3 regions of the Lactiplantibacillus plantarum genome follow, and region 2 is predicted to be linked to each of the others. Evidence: predicted binding sites of a transcription regulator. Region 2 holds the regulator's gene; each other region holds the start of a gene.
What was found. Region 2 encodes LexA, which represses DNA repair genes until DNA is damaged. Its sites were predicted from a motif close to CNAACANNTGTTNG; they were not measured.
Positions count from the first base shown of each region.

Region 1 (7,341 bases), 200 kb from region 2:
GAGTTTCATTACGATGGGATCTTCATGGAAATTTTGGAGAGCCTGGGTGAAACGCCATTGCCACCATATATTAAAGAAAAACTCGATGATCCAGACCGTTATCAGACTGTTTATGCCAAGGAAAATGGCTCGGCAGCTGCGCCAACAGCTGGTTTACACTGGACGAAGGAACTCTTACAAAAAGTTCAAGACAAGGGTATTAAGTTGGTTTACTTGACGCTGCATGTCGGACTAGGGACGTTCCGGCCAGTTGAAGAAGATAATATCGATGATCATAAGATGCACAGTGAATTTTATCGATTGGACGAAGATGCTGCTAAGACGTTGAATGAAGTACGGCAAAATGGTGGGCGCATCATTGCAACCGGGACAACGTCAATCCGGACGTTAGAGACCATTGGTAGTAAGTTTGATGGTGAAATCAAGCCGGATTCGGGTTGGACGGATATCTTTATCAAACCTGGTTATCAATGGAAAGTCGTTGATGCGTTCATCACGAACTTTCATTTACCGAAGTCGACCTTGGTCATGTTAGTGGCTGCCTTTACGGGCCGTGATATGATTTTGAAGGCTTATCAACATGCGATTGATGAAAAGTATCGCTTCTTTAGTTTTGGCGATGCGATGTTTATTCACTAGTATAACTGGCTTTAAACGAGATCGCTTATTTTGAAACGGATGACGGTTGAATATTAAAATGCCGTATTATACGAGGCGTATCGCTAATTTCAAGCTGCCGTTTTAGCTCTGGAGATAATAAAGATTGTCAATAGTCGCTTCAAGAAGTTAAAATGCATTCTTGAGGCGACTATTTGACGTTTGAACGCTTTGTTAACAGACTGACTAAAGCCACGTGGGTGCCCACGCCAATTGCCGCGACTGGTTCACGGCTGGATTTCGTGCTATCATTATTTGAGTTTAGCAACATTTTAATACGGAGGAACAGATATGGAACCGGCAATTAAATACCGATTAATTAAGAAAGAAAAACACACAGGAGCCCGCCTTGGCGAATTGATTACGCCACACGGGACCTTTCCAACACCGATGTTTATGCCCGTTGGGACGCAAGCCAGTGTTAAGTCACTGGCACCCGAAGAATTAGACGCGATGGGTGCGGGTGTTATCTTATCGAATACGTACCATCTGTGGTTACGGCCAGGCGAGCAAATCGTGAAAGAAGCTGGCGGGTTACATCAGTTTATGAATTGGAAAAAGGGAATCTTGACGGATTCAGGTGGGTTTCAAGTCTTTTCCCTGGCTAAAAACCGTGATATTACGGAAGAAGGGGTCCACTTTAAGAATCATCTGAATGGCTCAAAGATGTTCTTATCTCCTGAAAAGGCTATTCAAATCGAAAATGATCTTGGCCCAGATATCATGATGAGTTTGGATGAATGCCCACCATTCTTTGAAAGTTACGACTATGTTAGCAAGTCAGTTGCCCGGACAAGTCGCTGGGCAGAGCGGGGGTTGAAGGTTCATCAACACCCTGATTACCAAGGCTTATTTGGGATTGTTCAAGGTGCGGGCTTTAAAGACTTGCGTGAACAGAGTGCCAAAGATCTTGTTAGCTTGGACTTTCCAGGCTACTCGATTGGGGGCTTATCAGTGGGTGAATCGAAGGCTGAGATGAATCATGTTTTAGACTTCACGACGCCACTATTGCCAGAAAATAAACCCCGTTACTTGATGGGAGTTGGCTCTGCGGATGCCTTGATCGACGGTGCAATTCGTGGGGTCGATATGTTTGACTGTGTCTTACCGACTCGGATTGCCCGTAATGGCACTTGCATGACGTCCCATGGGCGTTTAGTTGTCAAAAATGCGGCCTACGCTCACGATTTCACCCCGTTAGATGATAATTGTGATTGTTATACCTGTCGTAATTTCACGCGTGCTTATATTCGTCATTTGATTAAGGCGGACGAGACGTTTGGTTTGCGTTTGACGAGTTATCATAACTTATATTTCTTGTTACACTTAATGAAGCAAGTTCGTCAAGCCATTATGGATGATAATTTACTGGAGTTTCGCCAGAACTTCTTTGAAATGTACGGTTTTAACGATAAAAACCCGAAAAACTTTTAGTGCTACTGGTATTTCAGACCGTAATTTGTTAAAGTTAAAGATAGTCAAACTTTTAATTAGAGTAGGAGCGATATTAAATGGGTCAAATGGCATCAATTCTGTTTATCGTGGTCATGTTCGCATTCTTATACTTCTTCATGATCCGTCCACAACGGAAACAACAACAACAACATCAACAAATGTTAAGCAAAATCAAACGTGGTGACAAGGTTACGACAATTGGTCGCTTGCACGGGGTCGTTGATGAAGTTAACGAAACCGAAAAAACAGTTACTTTAGACTGTGATGGCATCTACTTGGTTTTTGATTTGAACGCTGTTGCTAAGATTTCTCCAGCCGAAGATGCACAAGCTAAGACAGTTGCACCAGAATCTGGGACAGCGGCTGAATCAGCTGCTACTTCTGAAGTTGAATCGGCAAGCTCAGCCGCCGACGATAATGCTGATTCTGAAGCAAAATAGGTTTACACCATAAGTGGTCGATCATTGCTGATGACCGCTTATTTTTTTGCTCATTTTTTGGTCTTGAAACGCGCTTTTGAACGTATGTTCGTGTATAATGAAAGTACTAAGGATTGGAGGGGCGGCGGATGGCACAGTCAATTGTTGAAGCGCCTATTCGGGTGGATACGAGTCGGAAAATTATTCATGTGGACATGGACGCGTTTTATGCGTCAATCGAAGAGCGGGAGCATCCAGCCTACAAGACGCAGCCGTTAGTGATCGCGCATGATCCTCGGCAGACAGGTGGGCGAGGCGTTGTGACGACGGCTAACTATGTTGCCCGCCAATTTGGCGTTCACTCGGCGATGCCAGCTGCTAAAGCATTAGAACTCTGCCCAACAGCAGTATTTAAGACGCCCAACTTTCCGTTGTACCGCGAAGTTTCGGCGCAGATTCATCGTATTTTCCATGAGTATACAGAGATGATTGAGCCAATTGCCTTTGATGAGGCTTACTTGGATGTGACTACGAATAAGAAACACATCCATAGTGCGGTCGAACTGGCGCACCGATTACAACAAGAAATTTGGCATCAAACACATTTAACTTGTTCAACGGGAATCTCCTACAACAAATTCATTGCCAAACTAGCATCAGATTATCGAAAACCAGCGGGTGTGACGATCGTATTACCACAGGATGCAGAACCATTTTTGTTACGTGAACCCATCGAGAAATTTCGGGGTGTCGGTAAAAAGACGGTACCTAAAATGCACGATTTAGGAATCAAGACTGGACAGGATTTATACGCACAGTCTGAATTAGACCTAATCAAACAATTTGGCAAGTTGGGCTATATTTTATACCGGCGAGTGCGCGGCAGTGATGATCGGCCAGTCGAGTATTTACGTGAACGGAAATCAATCGGCAAAGAGCGGACGTTTGGACCGTTTCTCCAATCGACGACGGAAGTTAATACGCACTTGAAGGCCATCGCTAAGTTGGTAGCAGCTAGCATGCAATCGCATCAGCGCCACGGTAAAACACTCGTTCTCAAGTTGCGTTACGGTGACTTTGTCACAATTACCAAGCGGCGAACGTTCGGTGAATTCATACCTAATGACGCGGCCTTGTTTGAGCAGTACGCCGAAGAGATTTTTGAAGAGGTGGTCGATGATCATTTTAACTCTGGCATCCGCCTGTTAGGGATCACGCTAACTGGCTTGGCACCACTGGCGTTTGAGAACTTAACGTTACCACTTTATCCAAATGATAATTAATTTATTTGGCGCGACGCGGATTCTTCGGTATACTGGAGTACTGTGACAGTTTAATCGCCACCAGTAAATTATGAGAGTAAGAAGGTTCATTTATGACCGTCCAAACAGCAATTTTTGACTTAATTAAACAAGCAAAAACAATCATCATTCATCGTCATCAGCGACCTGACCCAGACGCCATCGGAAGCCAGTTAGGGTTAGCAGCTATCATTAAGGCTAGCTTTCCTGCGAAGCGGGTATTGACACCTGGAAAACAGTACCATGGTTTTGACTGGTTAGGACAAATGGATGAGGTTACCGAAGCGGACTATCAAGACGCACTAGTATTAATTCTTGATACCGCTAATCAGCCCCGAATTGATGGTGAACTTTGGAATCAAGGTAAGACAATTGTTAAAATCGATCATCACCCAAACGATGACGCTTTCGGTGACCCACAGTGGGTCGACGTTGATGCTTCCAGTACGAGTGAGATGATTTATAATTGGTACGCACCCCTTGCGGCGGAGTTAACGCTAACGGCTAACGCCGCTCGGTTGTTGTATGCCGGCATCGTTGGGGACACCGGTCGCTTTCTATACTCTGCGACCAAGCCTAGTACCATGCGAGCAGCAGCGGCCTTAATGGAAGCCGGTGCGGATGCTGAAGCTGTCAATCGTATTGAAGATACCATCACGTTACCAGTCGCACGGTTGTCGGCCTACGTTTATGAACATCTGACACAGTTGGATTCGGGTGCAGCTTACGTTATTTTAACGAATGCGATTCTCGATTCATTTGCAATCGGTGATGCTAGTACTGCTGGGGTTGTCCCATTACCTGGGCGTATTGATACGGTTAAGTGCTGGGCGATTTTTGTTCAACAAAAGGAAGGTGACTTCCGTATTCGGTTACGTTCAAAGGGACCGTCAATCAACGGTGTGGCCAAGAACCATGATGGTGGGGGCCACGCATTAGCGAGCGGTGCCAAGGCTAAAGACCAACAAGAAATTGAAACGGTAGTGCGAGAACTCGACCAAGTCGCTAGCCATTATGAGAAAGAGGTTTAAATATGACCGCAAGTTTTGAAGATTTTAAATTGCAGCCGTTCTTGATGCAGGCACTGACTGACATCAATTTCCGCAAACCGACTGCGGTACAGGAAAAGTTGATTCCAGTGATTGCTGCTGGCCGCAGCGTCATCGGTCAGTCAGCAACTGGGAGTGGTAAGACGCATACGTTTTTACTGCCAATGATCAATCAACTGAATGCTGATGAACGTTACGTGCAGGCAGTTATCACAACGCCCAGCCGTGAATTAGCTTATCAGATTCAGACTGCTGCTAAACAGTTGATCCAACACAGCCCGAAAGCCATTCACATTGGACTCTATGTCGGTGGGACTGATAAGCAGGAACAGATTGAAAAGCTAAATCGGCACCAACCACAGTTGATTATTGGGACCCCAGGACGGATTCTGGACTTAATGCGCTCCCAGGCACTCGATGTGCATCGTGCGACTCAGCTAGTAGTTGATGAAGCCGATATGACGCTAGACTTGGGCTTTTTGAACGTGGTTGACCAGATTGCTGGCCGAATGCCTGCTGATTTACAAATGTTGGTGTTCTCAGCCACGATGCCACAAAAATTAACGCCATTTTTGCGCAAGTACATGAACAATCCAGTTATGGAAGAAATTCCAGTAGAATCTGTGATTAGTCCGACTATTGATAACTGGCTGATTTCCACCAAGAGTCACGATAAAAACAGTATTATTTATCGCTTGCTGACGATTGGTGAACCGTATCTCGTGTTGGTTTTTGCTAACACGAAGGAACGAGTTCAAGAGTTGACCCATTATTTGCGCCAACAAGGTTTAACGGTCGCAATGATCCATGGAGATATTCAACCACGTGAACGAAAGCGGGTTATGCGCGACGTCCAACAATTGAAGTATCAATTTGTTGTTGCCACTGATCTAGCTGCCCGTGGGATTGATATTGAAGGTGTTTCACACGTCATCAATGATGATATTCCGAATGACTTAGAATTCTTCATTCACCGTGTTGGCCGGACCGGCCGGAATGGAATGGCGGGGACTGCGATTACGTTATATAGCCCAGGCGAAGAAGCCAAGGTCAGTGCAGTTGAAGCAATGGGGATCAAGTTCAAACCGAAGGCGATTCGTGATGGTGAGATTGTGGATTCATATGACCGTAATCGTCGGGCTAAACGGGGGCCAAAACAGGAAAAACTGGACCCAACCTTGATTGGTTACGTCAAAAAGTCCAAGAAAAAGATCAAGCCGGGTTACAAACGCCGCATTCGTAAAAAGATCAGCGATAAGGCGCGGATGGACCGCCGCATCGAACAACGAGCGGCTGCCCGCAAGGAACGCAAGGATCGTAAGTCTTAATTGACGTGCATCCGGATAGATTAATGCAAAATAACTGAGTGGTGTATTGACAAGTCGCCGCAAGTTTTCTATACTTTGCAAAGTAAGGACATATCTATCTCACATATCGGTCAAGAAACACTTTGGTTGCTGGAAAAAGTGCGGTGTGGGGTAGATGCTACCTAGAAGTAATGACTAGCAAACTAGTTCGTGTCTCAGCGTTAATGAGCTTAAGAGGTAAACGAACACATCGTTGCAAGCAGAGTGGTACCGCGTTAACAGCGTCTTTGCTAGCAACGGTGTTTTTTTGCCTTAAATTAAGAATGATAGAGAGGATGCCAGAATTAAATGAAAAAATTAAGTAGTAGTGAAATTCGGCAAATGTACTTGGACTTTTTTCATGAAAAAGGTCATACGATTGTCCCTAGTGCATCACTAGTTCCCGTGGATGACCCAACGTTATTATGGATCAACTCCGGTGTTGCAACGATGAAGAAGTACTTTGATGGCTCCGTTGTGCCGGATAACCCCCGCATGACGAGTTCACAGAAGAGTATTCGGACGAATGATATTGAGAATGTTGGGCGGACGGCGCGGCACCACACGTTGTTTGAAATGCTTGGTAATTTCTCAGTTGGTGACTACTTCAAAAAAGAAGCAATCAGTTGGGCCTGGGAACTCTTGACCTCACCAAAATGGTTTGGCTGGGATCCTGACAAGTTATACATGACTGTTTATCCCAAGGACACGGATGCCGCGAAATTCTGGGAAGCAACTGGCGTGAAACCAGACCACATCATTAAAGTCGAAGATAACTTCTGGGACATTGGTCAAGGCCCATCTGGCCCCGATTCAGAAATTTTTTATGATCGTGGCGAAGCTTTCAATAATTTAGCTGATGATGACCCGGAAAACTATCCTGGTGGTGAAAATGAACGTTACTTGGAAGTTTGGAACATTGTCTTTTCGCAATTTAACCACACTCCTGAAGGTACTTACGAACCACTCCCGCGTAAGAATATTGATACGGGGATGGGGCTAGAACGGGTCGTTTCGGTCTTTCAAAATGCGAAAACCAATTTTGAAACTGACCTATTCCTCCCAATTATTCATAAGACGGAAGAATTAAGTGATGGCAAGCACTACGGTGATA
Region 1 covers NZ_CP039121.1:2,100,290-2,107,630, reverse strand. The annotation lists gene queA (tRNA preQ1(34) S-adenosylmethionine ribosyltransferase-isomerase QueA) at 1-639, shown strand, start outside; gene tgt (tRNA guanosine(34) transglycosylase Tgt) at 949-2,091, shown strand; gene yajC (preprotein translocase subunit YajC) at 2,169-2,552, shown strand; gene dinB (DNA polymerase IV) at 2,681-3,814, shown strand; gene E5260_RS09875 (DHH family phosphoesterase) at 3,907-4,863, shown strand; gene E5260_RS09870 (DEAD/DEAH box helicase) at 4,866-6,209, shown strand; gene alaS (alanine--tRNA ligase) at 6,537-7,341, shown strand, end outside.
Region 1: a site for LexA is predicted at 2,630-2,643, ahead of dinB (DNA polymerase IV). Genes of this name have one in related genera too.

Region 2 (7,341 bases):
TGTTACTAGCAAATATGCTAGGCAAGTGACTTTTGTTATTTGAAGTTGTTGGTGATGATCTGGCCATCTTTGACACTCAACAGCGTCTTGTCAGTGGTATCTGGCTGTAGCAACTGAATGGTATAACCAGCCGCAAGATTTTTCTTGAGCGATTTTGACAATGATTTGAAATTTGAAGTAATCGTCGTGATTGCTTTTTGATTTTGAGATGGATATGATTTAATCGTCTTCAAAGATTTAACGTACTTTTTATTGGTTGGCGTAATCGTATATGTTTTCGTTGACTTGGTGAATGCAACGGTGCCAATCGATTGATAGTTAGATTGTAATTGTTTAAGGATATTTTCTTCATTCAACTTAGTCGTTGCGGCCGCGCGTTTGGTGTTGGCTTCGTTAAAAACGACTTGTGAGGAACTCAAGCTCGTTGATTTAGACTTGCTGGTACTAGCGCTAGTACTCGTACTAGATGATGCTTTGCGCGTCGATTGCTGTGACTGGTTGTATGGCCAGTAAGGCAATTTAACGACCGCGTAGATGGTGACCAGGGCGCTGAGGACCGTAATTAGTGTTAGAAATTTCCAACCACCACCGGTTTGACGTGCGTAAATCACGGAAAATAATGCTAATAGAAAAACAATCAAGCCCATAATGGCTAGGAACAACATGTAACCAACTCCCAATGTTTAAAATAGTATAATCATTATACCATTGAACTATTGGCTGTTCGTCACAGATTTGAAATATTTTGAAAAGAGATCTGACTAATAACCAATTTGACGCCAGCACTTTTTCTGTCGATACACCGGGAGAATCAGGCGCCGCTGGTTCAATAGCAATGGTGCTACCACCAAATCACAGTAACGCCACGGTGGGATAGTGTTGATGCCTGGCGCAAGGTGCCTGCAGCGTATCTCTCAGCGCACGGTTGTTTACAACAAGTGGGTGGTATATTTACGAGCTACCGATAAATAGGTGCGACGAGTAGGTATCGCGCTTCGATTAGGCTTGAAAGAGGACGAATTGCCAATTTACAAACGGCGATACTAACGAATCGGGGTGATGATGACTTTTTTATTCAGAAGGCAATCGGTTGGGCATTGCGGGATTATGGCAAAGTGAATTCGGAATGGGGGCGTGCTTTTGTCGCAAATAACGTGCTCTCGTCCCTGGCACGGCGGGAAGGGTGTAAATATTTGTGAGTGGAATCTGTAGGCATGCCATCAACCTGCTCTAAAAACTGGCGAATAAAAAAGATGACAAATTGAATTGTCATCTTGTGGGTGATAGTTTACTGAAACAGCATGTCGCGATATAAACCGACAACTTTGCCTAATACAGAGACGTTGTTCAAGATAATTGGGGCCATCGTGTCGTTCTCAGGTTGTAGTCGGTAGTGATCGGCCTCTTTGAAGAATCGCTTGCAAGTCGCTTCATTTTCATCGGTCATGGCAATGATGATATCACCATTGTCAGCGGAACTTTGACGCCGAACAATGACTTGATCACCATTCATGATACCGATATTGATCATACTTTCGCCACGGATGGTGAGCATGAAAAGGTCGCCACCGAATGATTCAAGTTCCTTAGGAATTGGAAAATAATCCGTCGCTTCCTGTACGGCAAGAATTGGTTGGCCGGCGGTTACCGTTCCAAGTACCGGAATTTGATGTGGCGTAGTTTCGACGCCCAGTGCTTCGAAACCGGCTGGCGTTACCTCAATGGCACGTGGCTTAGTTGGGTCTTTTTGGATGTAACCTTTTTTTTCTAGCCGTGAAATGTGGCCGTGAACGGTCGAAGTCGAAGATAAGTCAACGGCTTCACCAATCTCACGAACGGTTGGCGGGTATCCTTTTTCATTGACACGTTCATAAATAAAGCGAAGAACGGCCATTTGTTTGCTTTCCGATGTTTTACTCATCTTGGCACCTCATTTTTTATTTTCATTATTGGTTAAACCAATTGTAGCATAGCGTTTCATAGCTTTCAAACAAATGTTCGGTTGACAAACACTATTAATTGATTTAGGGTCTAATTTCGTGTATATTTCAAGAGTGAAAGGGGCTGCTGATTTGATTTCAAAAGAATTGCTTGCTCGGATCAATGAGTTAGCTCATAAGGCGAAAGCCGAGGGGCTCACCGAGCTAGAAGAAGCCGAACGTCAAGAGTTGCGGCAAAAATACTTGAAGGAATTTCGCGCCGGTTTTCGGCAACAAGTTGAAATGCTTCAGGTTTATGATAAAGATGGTAAAGAGGTTACGCCAGAAAAGGTCCGTCAAGTGCAACGCGATCGCGGTCTTCGAGATGATTAACCGATTTCAGGAAAATTTGTCAACTGACAAATTTTCCTTTTCTTTTATTATTAATTTGTGTAGACTAGTTTAATGAAGACTGTAATAAGGGAGGGGAATGACTGTGTCTACAGGAATTTGGATTTTAATCGTCGTTATCGGCGTATTGGTTGGGTTAACTGGTGGTTTCTTCGGTGCCCGGCACTATATGCAAAATTACTTGAAGCAAAATCCACCAATTAGTGAAGAAATGCTTCGTAGTATGATGATGCAAATGGGTCAACGCCCATCCGAAAAGAAGTTACATCAGATGTTGAATTCGATGAAAGCTGCATCTAAAAACGATAACAAGTAGTAAAAAAGTGTCGGCTCGCTTTAAATTGCGATCACCGACACTTTTTTATTATCGAACTTAATGTTTCTGACGGGTTGTAGCAGGATCAACGTATTTGAACGTTGGGTCGATTTGACGATCCAAGTCGTCAAAAGCGTGCAACATTTTAGTTTCAATTTGTTTTTGACCAGCATCATCTAGTTTCAGCTTACGATCAATATCAATCGGTTTACCAAAACGGACGGTGACCCGCTGACGACTAAAAAGTTGTTTGAAGGTCAATGGACCTTGGTAAACGGTTGGGACTAGTGGAACACCGGCCATCTTAGCGATGACGGTTGCACCGCCTTTAAGTTCTTGTGAGTGGCGCGTTCCCGATGGAAACATGATTAATGAAAGCTTACCGCTGCGCAAAAATTTGACGGGGGTCTTGATTGCTGAAGGTCCTGGATGTTGCCGATTGACAGGAAAAGCGTTCGCATGGACGAGAATGAACCGCAAGACGGGATTCTTAAATAGTTCTTCCTTGGCCATAAAGCTAAATTTCATTGGGCTGCCGGCCAACGCATAGTACAACGGATCAAACCACGTCCGGTGCGGTCCAACTAAGATGTAGGCGCCCTCAGGCAAGTTTTCCCGTCCTTGATAGTGCGGCCGACCGTTAATAATGGTGATGATTAGTCGGACTAGTCCGCGCATAAAAGAATAAAACATCACGATCTTCCTTTCGTTTACTAACTGCTCACAGTATGACGAAATTTGGCAAATTCTGCAAGTTAATTGTATGATAACTGTGCGATGATTTTAATGGAGAGGTGGCCGAATATGGCAGACGTCACGTTACACGCCGATGAGCGTATTGATCAATTATATAGTCAAGATATCCAAATCATTCAAAGTTCTCAAGTCTTTGCGTTCTCACTGGATGCTGTTCTGTTGGGTGACTTTGCCCAGGTTGCGAAGGGCGTTAAGAGCCAGATCGTGGATCTCTGTGCTGGCAATGGCGCAGTAGGTCTATTCGCCAGTGCTAAAACTCAAGGCCATATTACGGCGGTCGAGATTCAGCCCCGGTTGGCCGATATGGCTCAACGCAGTGTTGTTTTGAACGATTTAACCCAACAAATGACAGTCCTGAACGAAGACTTACTGGCAATTACGCGCCAACTACCGAAAGATTCGGTGGATACAGTCTTATGTAACCCACCGTATTTTAAAGATCGACCGCAGAGCGTTAAAAATCCAAATCCTCATTTGGCGATTGCACGGCATGAACTGTCCGCTAATTTAGATCAGATCCTAGCGGTAACTAGTGATTTGTTAAAAATGAATGGTAAAGCATATTTTGTTCATCGTCCTGAACGACTAGATGACTTGTTCAGTACCATGGCGACCAATCGGTTGGCACCCAAACGGATTCGGTTCGTCCATCCCAAAGCACAACGGGAAGCGAACATGGTTCTGATCGAAATGATCAAGGATGGGAAACGCAACGGTGTTCGAATCATGCCACCGCTTGTCGTTTATCGTGATGATGGTGAATACAGGGAAGAGGTGCACACATTACTCTATGGCAAGCACAAGTAAGCCGGCTGCGTCCACGACGGCAATCAAAAAATATTATTTTTATGTCCTATTATGTGCTGATCAAACGTTGTATGGTGGTTTTACGGATAACTTGCAGCGACGATTAGCAACGCACAATGCGGGCAAAGGGGCTAAATATACGCGGGTCAGATCACGGCGGCCTTTGCAATTAATTTATCATGAAACTTTCACTGACAAATCAAGTGCGTTAAAGGCTGAATATGCCTTCAAACACCAATCGCGAGCTGCCAAGCTAAAATACTTGTCAGCTCACGATGTAAAAATTTAGCGAAGTTTTCACAATTTATGATTCTATTTCTCGCATTTACTGTTATAATATTTACTGTATCAATATATAGGAGGAATTTTTGTAATGAAAATTATTGCATATGCTGTACGTGATGACGAACGTCCATTCTTCGATACTTGGATGAAAGAAAACCCAGATGTTGAAGTTAAATTAGTTCCAGAATTACTTACTGAAGACAACGTTGACTTAGCTAAAGGCTTCGACGGTGCCGATGTATACCAACAAAAGGACTATACTGCTGAAGTATTGAACAAGTTAGCCGACGAAGGGGTTAAGAACATCTCTCTTCGTAACGTTGGTGTTGATAACTTGGACGTTCCTACTGTTAAAGCACGTGGCTTAAACATTTCTAACGTACCTGCATACTCACCAAATGCGATTGCTGAATTATCAGTAACGCAATTGATGCAATTATTACGTCAAACCCCATTGTTCAACAAGAAGTTAGCTAAGCAAGACTTCCGTTGGGCACCAGATATTGCCAAGGAATTAAACACCATGACTGTTGGTGTTATCGGTACTGGTCGGATTGGCCGTGCTGCCATCGATATTTTCAAAGGCTTCGGCGCTAAGGTTATCGGTTACGATGTTTACCGGAATGCTGAACTTGAAAAGGAAGGCATGTACGTTGACACCTTGGACGAATTATACGCCCAAGCTGATGTTATCACGTTACACGTTCCTGCATTGAAGGATAACTACCACATGTTGAATGCGGATGCCTTCAGCAAGATGAAAGATGGCGCCTACATCTTGAACTTTGCTCGTGGGACACTCATCGATTCAGAAGACTTGATCAAAGCCTTAGACAGTGGCAAAGTTGCCGGTGCCGCTCTTGATACGTATGAATACGAAACTAAAATCTTCAACAAAGACCTTGAAGGTCAAACGATTGATGACAAGGTCTTCATGAACTTGTTCAACCGCGACAATGTTTTGATTACACCACATACGGCTTTCTACACTGAAACTGCCGTTCACAACATGGTGCACGTTTCAATGAACAGTAACAAACAATTCATCGAAACTGGTAAAGCTGACACACAAGTTAAGTTTGACTAATCTCGATTATCACTGAAAATGGCGTCACTCATCTGAGTGACGCCATTTTTTATACTTTCATCTAATGGGGCCTTTTCGAAGCGTTAACCCCAAGCGTACTTTCAATGCTGTTATTATCCATAACAAAAAGCCCACAATCGAGCTGGTTGCACGGCTGTGGGCTTCACAAGTGAGCGATTTTGTTAGCGATAACACAATTAAGTGTTGCTAGGTAAAGGTCTTGCTAGCACGTACTTACCGTGGTTGTTACCAGCATAAGTTGCTCGTAGCTTTAACGCCAGTATGCGTCTATGAAGCGCTGGCGGCTTGAAGAAGTGCTAGCAATAGTTCATTTAGTTCCGCTGGACTCTGGATGATTTGATCAGGAATTACGCTCGGTGTCACCTGGTCATTGCGCCGGTGATTAAACCAAAAAGTTTGCCACCCAGCGTGTTTGGCACTGGTCATGTCGAGTGCTGCATTGTCACCAACGTAAACGGCTTCGTTGGCCTTGATGCCAACCTGATGGGCCCACGTCGTGAAGATCGATGGGTCGGGTTTAGCAATACCCAATTCTTCTGAGATAAAAATGTTATCCGGATGCACGAAATGTTCAATTTGTAATTGATGTAACTTTTGATGCTGAATCGGCGCTGGCCCATTGGTAATGATACCAATTTTAAAAGCGTGACTGAGTTTAGTCAGCGTCGCACTCAGCCCATCGAAAAGGCAAATCTGATTTAGTTCCTGCTGATAGGCCATTTCAAATTGGATAGCCCGATCAGTGCTGATGTGGACTTTGCTGGGTGCTAACGCGTGTCGAATACGGGCGGTTTGCCACGCTTCCAGCGTCATAGTTGTATCAGTGACCTGGTTAAAGGTACGGTCATTAAAATCATGGAACCGGTTAAAAATTTGTGCCAATTCAGTGCTGCTCAAAGCCTGGTTAAAAGTTTTAGTTAAGGCAGCAGTGAACGGTGATTTTTGATCATACAACGTATCGTCAAGGTCAAAAATGATGGCTTTTATCATTATTAAGTGAGCCCCCTATGCGAGATTGTATTTTAACACACTTTCAGGAATTCACAAATTCTTGATGAAATTGCTTGCAAGCACTAGTAATTTTCGGTATACTAATTTTCGGTGTTAAAACCAATTCACACCTACTGCGATAATCATGGCGGTGCTCGGGAGAGTGCCATGATTAGTTGAACGGTGGGGAGGAATAAAACAAATTTTTTGGAGGCACATTTATTATGGCTGTTATTTCTATGAAACAATTGCTTGAAGCCGGTGTCCATTTCGGTCACCAAACTCGTCGTTGGAACCCAAAGATGAAACCATACATCTTTACGGAACGGAACGGCATCTACATCATTGACTTACAAAAGACGGTCAAGATGATCGACTCAGCTTACAACTTCGTTAAGGATGCTGCGGCTGATGATGGTGTTATCTTGTTTGTTGGGACTAAGAAACAAGCCCAAGATTCAATCGAAGAAGAAGCAACCCGTGCAGGTCAATACTACGTTAACCATCGTTGGTTAGGTGGGACTTTGACTAACTGGAACACTATCCAAACACGGATCAAGCGTCTTAAAGACTTGAAGAAGATGGAAGCTGATGGCACCTTCGAACGGTTACCTAAGAAGGAAGTTTCATTATTAATGAAGCAACGTGCCAAGCTTGAAAAGTTCTTGGGCGGTATCGAAGACATGCCTCGGATTCCAGATGTAATCTTCATCGTTGATCCTCGTAAGGAACAAATCGCCGTTAAGGAA
Region 2 covers NZ_CP039121.1:1,899,587-1,906,927, reverse strand. The annotation lists gene E5260_RS08820 (hypothetical protein) at 36-665, opposite strand; gene E5260_RS15620 (DNA alkylation repair protein) at 969-1,199, shown strand; gene lexA (transcriptional repressor LexA) at 1,289-1,921, opposite strand; gene E5260_RS08805 (DUF896 domain-containing protein) at 2,073-2,312, shown strand; gene E5260_RS08800 (YneF family protein) at 2,410-2,646, shown strand; gene E5260_RS08795 (lysophospholipid acyltransferase family protein) at 2,704-3,339, opposite strand; gene E5260_RS08790 (tRNA1(Val) (adenine(37)-N6)-methyltransferase) at 3,451-4,209, shown strand; gene E5260_RS08785 (GIY-YIG nuclease family protein) at 4,193-4,498, shown strand; gene E5260_RS08780 (D-2-hydroxyacid dehydrogenase) at 4,583-5,581, shown strand; gene E5260_RS08775 (HAD family hydrolase) at 5,870-6,592, opposite strand; gene rpsB (30S ribosomal protein S2) at 6,817-7,341, shown strand, end outside.

Region 3 (7,341 bases), 1.3 Mb from region 2:
GTCCACCCGACTTTAGTAACGGTACTGATTAGAAAGATTGTTGCTGCTCCAGGTGCCCATAATGTGCCGAGCGTAAATCCACGGGTTACGGCTGTTGCCGAAAAACGGGTGGCGTCTTTGACTTGGCGCTTGATACTGTCGCCTAGAATTGATAGGACAATGGCAACGGTCCCCATGGAGAGAATACTTGATAGTAGGTGCGTGACAATCATGACAAAGGTGAAGGTTTGTTTGGGGCCACGAATGTGCTTTTGCATGAATGCTTCGACAGTAGCTTGGTAGTTGCCAATGGTGACAGGGATTAAGAAAAGTTGCATAACAACTAGTAACACCACGATATCGACCATTGAAGTGATTGCCATGGCTAGACCGTTGATTGATAAACCCGTAGTACTTAGCAGTCCCAACCCAGCAATGAAAAAGATCAATGTCGCGACTTGAAAAGAGCGGCTTAAGCTTTGAATTCCGAGAATTGAGACCCCGATTGCAAGCACGGCATTTAATAGCGTCAAGTTGACGGGGACAATTAAGCTTAGTAACTGAATGATTATTAGGCTTAAAACTAGACTGTGATAAATCGTCGCTTTATTGATAGACCGTTCCATTCATGAATCGCTTCTTTCTAATATTGATCGTGGATTGTCGTCATCGATTAGCCTTGCTTTGTCGGGTAAATGGTAAATTCATTGACGTTGACGTCATCTGGTTGTGCAACTGCGAAGTCAACGACACGGGCCACTGCATCTGGGGTGATACCGACGGATGCATATAATTTATTCATACCTTGCTTAGCATTGGTATCGGTAATGGTGTGCAATAATTCAGTGTTGATAGCTGCCGGATAGAGGCTGGTGGTCCGAATATTGGTGTGTTCTTGAGCACTTTCCATGCGGATTACTTCCATTAAATTGCGTACTGCAAATTTAGTTGCACCATAGATGCCGGAACCAGCGAAACTCTTAAGCCCAGCTACTGAAGATGTCGTAATGATTTGACCATACTTTTGATTGGTGAAATCAGGCATTACTGCGGCGACACCGTTCAAAACACCTTTTAAGTTCACATCGATCATGGCATTCCATTCATCAGTTTTTAGTGCACTGATTGGTGAAGTCGGCATGATACCGGCATTATTGAAAATGACATCAATACCGCCAAATTCTCGCTTGGCTAAAGCGACTAACGCTGTTAAGTCTTCAGGCTTAGTCACATCCGTTACGCGGTAAGTGGCTTGCCCGCCTTGTTGCTGGATTTTATTGGCTAATTTCTGTAGGCGTTGTTCACGCCGTGCACCTAAAACAACTTTGGCACCATGGCTGGCTAACAATTTGGCACTGGCTTCGCCAATACCCGATGAGGCTCCTGTAATAACGATAACTTTGTTTTTTACTGACATATTTGTTTCCTCCTGATTAATTTTTTTGTTTATTTAAAATGTGATGGTAATTTAAGACGTCCATTGTGGAAAAATCATGACCGGAAAGCTGGATTTTTTCACCATAGGGTGATAGTGAAATTTGATTGTGCCCAATAATTTTCCAAGTACCGGAATAAATATTAGTGACGTGATGTTGGTTCTCCTTCCACTTGTGATCCGCAGTGAAAGTGATTTGTTGGTGAATATCTTTGTTGTGGTGATTGATCCAAACACCAACGACATCCGCTTCGGTCAGATGCGAGTTGTCCGAATAGGTAACGCTTGTCTGTTGCTTGGTGGCTTGGTTAGACTTGTCGGTGGTTGGTGAGTGTTGCTGAACTGCATAGACGATGACGACAAGTGCAGCGACGGTAACAATAATTTGAAAAATAGTTTGCATAAACTTTTTGTTCAATTAATCATCTCGTTTCTGATGTGCTGTGCCTCAACTACAATGACTAGTATAGCCAGCAACGTGCCACCTGAGAAGAATCCGTTAGTTAGCTTGGCATTAACTTTTAGTTTATACTAGAAGGTTAGGAGGTGACCGTTGTGGATTTTAATCAATTACAGACGTTTTTACGAGTTAGTGAGTATGGTAGTTTTACGAAGGCGGGGGAACAGAGTTTTATATCGGGTACTGCGGTGATGAAACAGATCAACCGGCTGGAAGCGGAGCTTAACCTAAAACTATTCGTCCGAACTGCGACCGGGGTCCAACTCACACCACAGGGTAAGAAGTTCCAACCGTATGTGCAACAGTTGCTCGATTTACTAAACACGGCCATTGAAGAGACGCGACGGGTCCGTTCAGACGATAAGCAACTGATTTTGTTGGGAACTTCCTTACTACATCCTGCTGATGCCTTCATGTCATTATGGAAAGAACTGGCACCAAAGATGCCTAAATTTCAGATTAGATTAGTTCAATTGCAGGAAGACTTGAATTCGAGAAATCGTGAGTATGCGATGCTTGGTCGGAGTAGTGATTTAATCGTTGGGACGTTCGATAGCACAACTTTGAAGCAGTCCTTTAGTGCGATACAGTTGGGAGCGTATCACTTTGGAATTGCTGTCCGTAGTGATAATCCATTAGCCCAGTTGGATGAAATCACGTACAGTGACCTTGCGCATCGTAAAGTTCTGATGGTGTCAACGGGAATTAGTGAGAAAAATGATCTGGTTCGGAGTGAAATGTTGGCGGCAGAACCTAGTATTCAGCCAATTGATACTAGCGGGCGTTATGACATCAATACGTTTAATGAGACCGTTGAGGAGAATATCGCAATGATTTCGCTTACGCCGTGGAAAAGAATTCATCCGAATTTAGTTACAGTACCGCTGAAAACGTCCGTAACAGTACCGTATGGTCTATTAAGCACCAAGTTCCCGGGTAAGAAGACGGCAGATTTTTTACATGAATTTACGAAGTTGGTCCCGACTGAAACGCAGAGCCACTCATAAAATGACATTAAAAAGGCAACTGTTCGTGGTCACGGTACGTGCTGGTGAACGGGTGTCTTTTCGGGGCTTAAGTCTAATTTGAAGTCTGCAATTATTTGTTAACGGATACTGGCATTCAACCGGATTTTAATTTATAATTAGTTAAAAGAACATATGTTCTTTTAACGACAAATTATTGAGTCAGGTTTCATCCAAAAGTGAGTGTCATGGGGGCGAGCGACATGCGGCTATCGTTAAAATTCGATCAGCAGCATGAGATTTATTTTGGATTACCAGCAAAATGTTAAGGTGAACAACGACTGCGATTGTGTCGATTAATTGGAAGGGAGTCATTATATTGATGGAACAGCGAACATACATGGCAATTGATTTAAAATCATTCTATGCCTCAGTCGAATGCGTTGCTCATCAACTCGACCCATTGAATGCCAATTTGGTTGTCGCTGATATGAGTCGCACTGATAAGACGATTTGTTTGGCGGTTTCGCCAGCACTAAAGCAATTTGGTGTTCCAGGGCGGCCCCGGTTATTTCAAGTTGAACAACGGGTCGCAACTTTAAATCGCGCCCGTGGTCGCCAGACTTCCTATCAGGCGGTTCGGCGGCATCGCTCAATTTATCGTGATCAGCTCCTCAAACATGCTAATTTGGGTATCGATTATCGGGTCGTTCCCCCACGAATGAGTTATTACATGCAGAAGAGTGCTGCGATTTATGATATCTATTTGCGCTTCATTAAGCCGGAACACATTCACGTGTACTCGATTGATGAAGTCTTCATGGACGTCACAGACTACTTAAGTACTTTTCAGGTTTCACCGCACGCACTGGCAAAGACGATGATTCACGAGATTCAGGCCGAGACTGGGATTACGGCGACGGCTGGGATTGGTGCTAATCTTTACTTAGCTAAGGTGGCGATGGATATTGTTGCCAAGAAGATTCCCGCTGACGCTGACGGTGTTCGGATTGCACAGATGGATGAGCAGCAATATCGGCAATACTTATGGGCGCACGAGCCGTTGACTGATTTTTGGCGAGTCGGTCATGGCTATGCTAAGCGGTTGGCAGCCCTGGGGCTCAATACGATGGGTGACATTGCGCGCTGTTCACTAGGAACCTTGTCGGATTCTCATAATGAAGAACAATTATATCGTGAGTTTGGTAAAAACGCGGAACTGTTAATTGATCATGCGTGGGGCGATGAGTCGGCAACAATTGCTGACATCAAAAATTACCATGCTAGCGAACATGGTATATATGCCAGTCAAGTGTTGATGCGACCGTATACTTATACTGAAGGGCAGGCCGTGTTACGCGGCATGGTGAATAATTTGACACTCGAACTGGTTGCTCGCCACGTGGTGACAGATCAGTTGGGAATTCGTATTGATTACGATGCTAATGCTTCATCAGTTGGCACGCATTATCAGGGTGCGGTCACCGAAGACTACTATGGACGACAAGTACCAAAGCCCGCTCATACCAAGGTGACATTAGCGCAGGCGAGTGCTTCACAACACGAGCTAGGGGCTGCGTATCAACAGCTTTATCAACAAGTCGTTAATCGTCAATTGATGGTTCGACGTGTGACCGTTATGGCGAACCATTTGGTCGACGAACAGCAGGTTAGGTGCCAACCTCGGTATCAACAAACTAACTTATTTGAAAATCCAGAAGTGGCCCAAGCGCAAGAACGAGACGCACAACGCAAACGTGAACGCGATGGGCAATTGCAACGCGCCATTTTGAAATTACAACGTCGTTCCGGGAATAAGAATGTCGTCATTCGCTTGGCAGATCTAAAACCGAGTTCAACTACGATTGAACGTAATGAGCAGATTGGGGGACATCGTGCCTAATGACAAAGGAAGCCAGTACTACTGCGTTATTTAATGATACGAGTCGCTATGCGGATATTTTAGAGTGCTCGCGACCTACTTCAAGGCATTTACCAATGCCCCAAGCAGACCGTGCTGCCCAATTTGCGCCGTTCGCGGCGTTGACTGGTTATCATGACTTGATTGAAAAACACGCTGCAATCTATGCCCATAAACACTATCCAAATGCTCAGGATAAAAGAGCTGTGGCGACCCAGTTGAAACAGATTGCAGCGTTACCAAAACTACCATTGCTCAACGTCGATTATTTTAACGATACCGTTGGCTATTATCAGACGGCAACCAGCCAGTTGGTGAAGCTCGATTGGCATCAAGCCCGGATTTATCTAACAGCACCAGCAAGTATTGCGATGGCCAATATCCGTAGCGTTTCTATAGCGAATTAATCTTAATTAAGGACGGTTCCAATGACTAAAATTAGTCGTTAGAACCGTCCTTTTAAGATTAATGATTATTTTATTTCGCGGTGATTTGCATTCGTCCGTGCTTTTTAGAATGATATAGATTGGCGTCGACGCGCTGATAAAAGGCCGTTGGTGATTGGTCATCAGCTGCTAATTCTGATAGGCCAATCGAGATCGACAGTTGGATTTGATGATCATTAACTGGTACAGCGATATGATTGATGGCCGCAAATAGTTGTTCAGCGACCGCAAGTGCTTCGGTTAAATCATAGTTGGGGAAGATAACGTTAAATTCCTCGCCACCGGTTCGATATAGTGAGATTTGCGGATTATTAGCATGAAAGACAATCGTAGCTACTTGGGCGACGTGCTGAAGAATTTTGTCGCCAGCCAAGTGACCATAAGTGTCGTTGACTTGTTTGAAGTGGTCGATGTCAAACATCAGCATGGTCAATTGTGAGCCGTTTTTCCGACTGCTTGTAACCTGATAATTAATGGCTGTTTTGTAAGCTGCAAAATTTTCGATTTTGGTCAGAGCGTCGTGATTAGCGAATGCGACCAGATTCTGTTTGAGGTGTGCATTGGCTGACAACATGCTGGCGTAGATATAGAGCAAGGAAGCAAAGACGAGTAGGTAGGTCCATTCTTGCCAATAAGTTGCCCATGATAAGTTGAACTTAAGCTTCATGAACCACCAGAGAACGGCCCCAAAACCAGCACAAGTGACTAAATAAAGTGCGACTTGTCCCTGTTTCGTTTGGAGTGGGACGTGTTTACGCAATCGGCCGAGCGCCGTAAAGAAGAGGATCAGTGTGACGGCGTGCCCCCACGACTCCCAGTAATACAAGGAGTGATTGAAGCCCATAAAGATAAAGACAAGCGGGTACAAGTAGTAATAGCGGACACGTACATTGAGAAAGTAGCCACAAAAAGTTAGCCCGATGAGCTGGAAATTCATGAAAATCCAGGCGTCGTTCTGGCCCACAACGGCAGTTTGCATCCCAAAGACAAATAACATCATGTAGATTAAGCCGTACCAGTCGGTAATAAGCGATTGGTCAACCCGCCAATGATGAGTATTGAAGAAGTTGATAATCCAATTTTGTGATACCCAAAAAAGGGTCAGCACGCCTAGGATGAAAAAAACACTTGTAATAAATGGAGTTATCTCCCAATGTGACCAAGTCATACGCAAACACCTTTCAAATCGCAAAAACTGCGTTGGTTCGAATTAAATGACGCCGGTATAAGTATATCCCTTTAACTGCTAAATAGCGACTGTGATTATGGACTTTAATTGGCTTTTTAGCCGTTATTATCAGGGAAAATCAGCGGGCCTCGCGCTAGATACGCCGAACGGCAATTAAAGCAGCGCAACAAGCCTGGGTTAAGGCTTAAAATGCCCGAGTTGGTGCGGTGAGCGTGGGGGCAGCATCGTTGACGAAGGCCGGGGAGTCGTCGTAATAATGCCCAGTTGGTCGGGACGTGCCGTAATAAAACCGGTGTTTACCAACCAAGCATTAATCGTTACCGGACCGACAGATTTAAAACCAACTTGTTGTAAGTGCTGTGCGATGCGATCGCCAGTAATTGTTGTGCGTGGGAGTTCATCATAATACTGGGGCTGGATAATTAATTGTTGATGGCCCAATTGTTGCCAGAGATAGTCTTTAAAAGACTGTGTGGTCCGAATTTGTTGAATCAGGCGAGCGTTGTGAATCACGGCTTCGATTTTACGACGGTTTCGTATGATGGCCGAATTGCTGAGGAGATTGGTGATTTGTTCTGAGCGATACGCTGCCACCACCTCAATTTGCCAGGCGTCAAATGCTGCGCTGAATGCTGACCGTTTATTGAACACGACGGCCCAGTTGAGACCAGCGGCAAAACCGCCAAGACTCAGAAACTCAAATAATTGTTCATCGCGCTGAACCGGGATACCCCATTCGTGTTCAAAGTAATACCGGTAGCCGGCATCGTACGGATAGTAACGATTGAATAGTGGATCATCATCAAACCAGTTGGTAATCATTAAACAAGCCTCATTTCCAAATCAATTAGTAGACACTAACTAAATACGGTAAATGGGTCGGAAAACACGTGGATAAAAAAACTTTTCCAATCCTCCTGAGAATGGAAAAGTTAACTTAAAGCGT
Region 3 covers NZ_CP039121.1:594,989-602,329, forward strand. The annotation lists gene E5260_RS02610 (hypothetical protein) at 1-605, opposite strand, end outside; gene E5260_RS02615 (SDR family oxidoreductase) at 653-1,396, opposite strand; gene E5260_RS02620 (hypothetical protein) at 1,413-1,817, opposite strand; gene E5260_RS02625 (LysR family transcriptional regulator) at 1,970-2,881, shown strand; gene E5260_RS02630 (Y-family DNA polymerase) at 3,222-4,742, shown strand; gene E5260_RS02635 (hypothetical protein) at 4,742-5,167, shown strand; gene E5260_RS02640 (GGDEF domain-containing protein) at 5,238-6,374, opposite strand; gene E5260_RS02645 (DNA-3-methyladenine glycosylase I) at 6,573-7,217, opposite strand.
Region 3: a site for LexA is predicted at 3,028-3,041, ahead of E5260_RS02630 (Y-family DNA polymerase). Genes of this name have one in related genera too.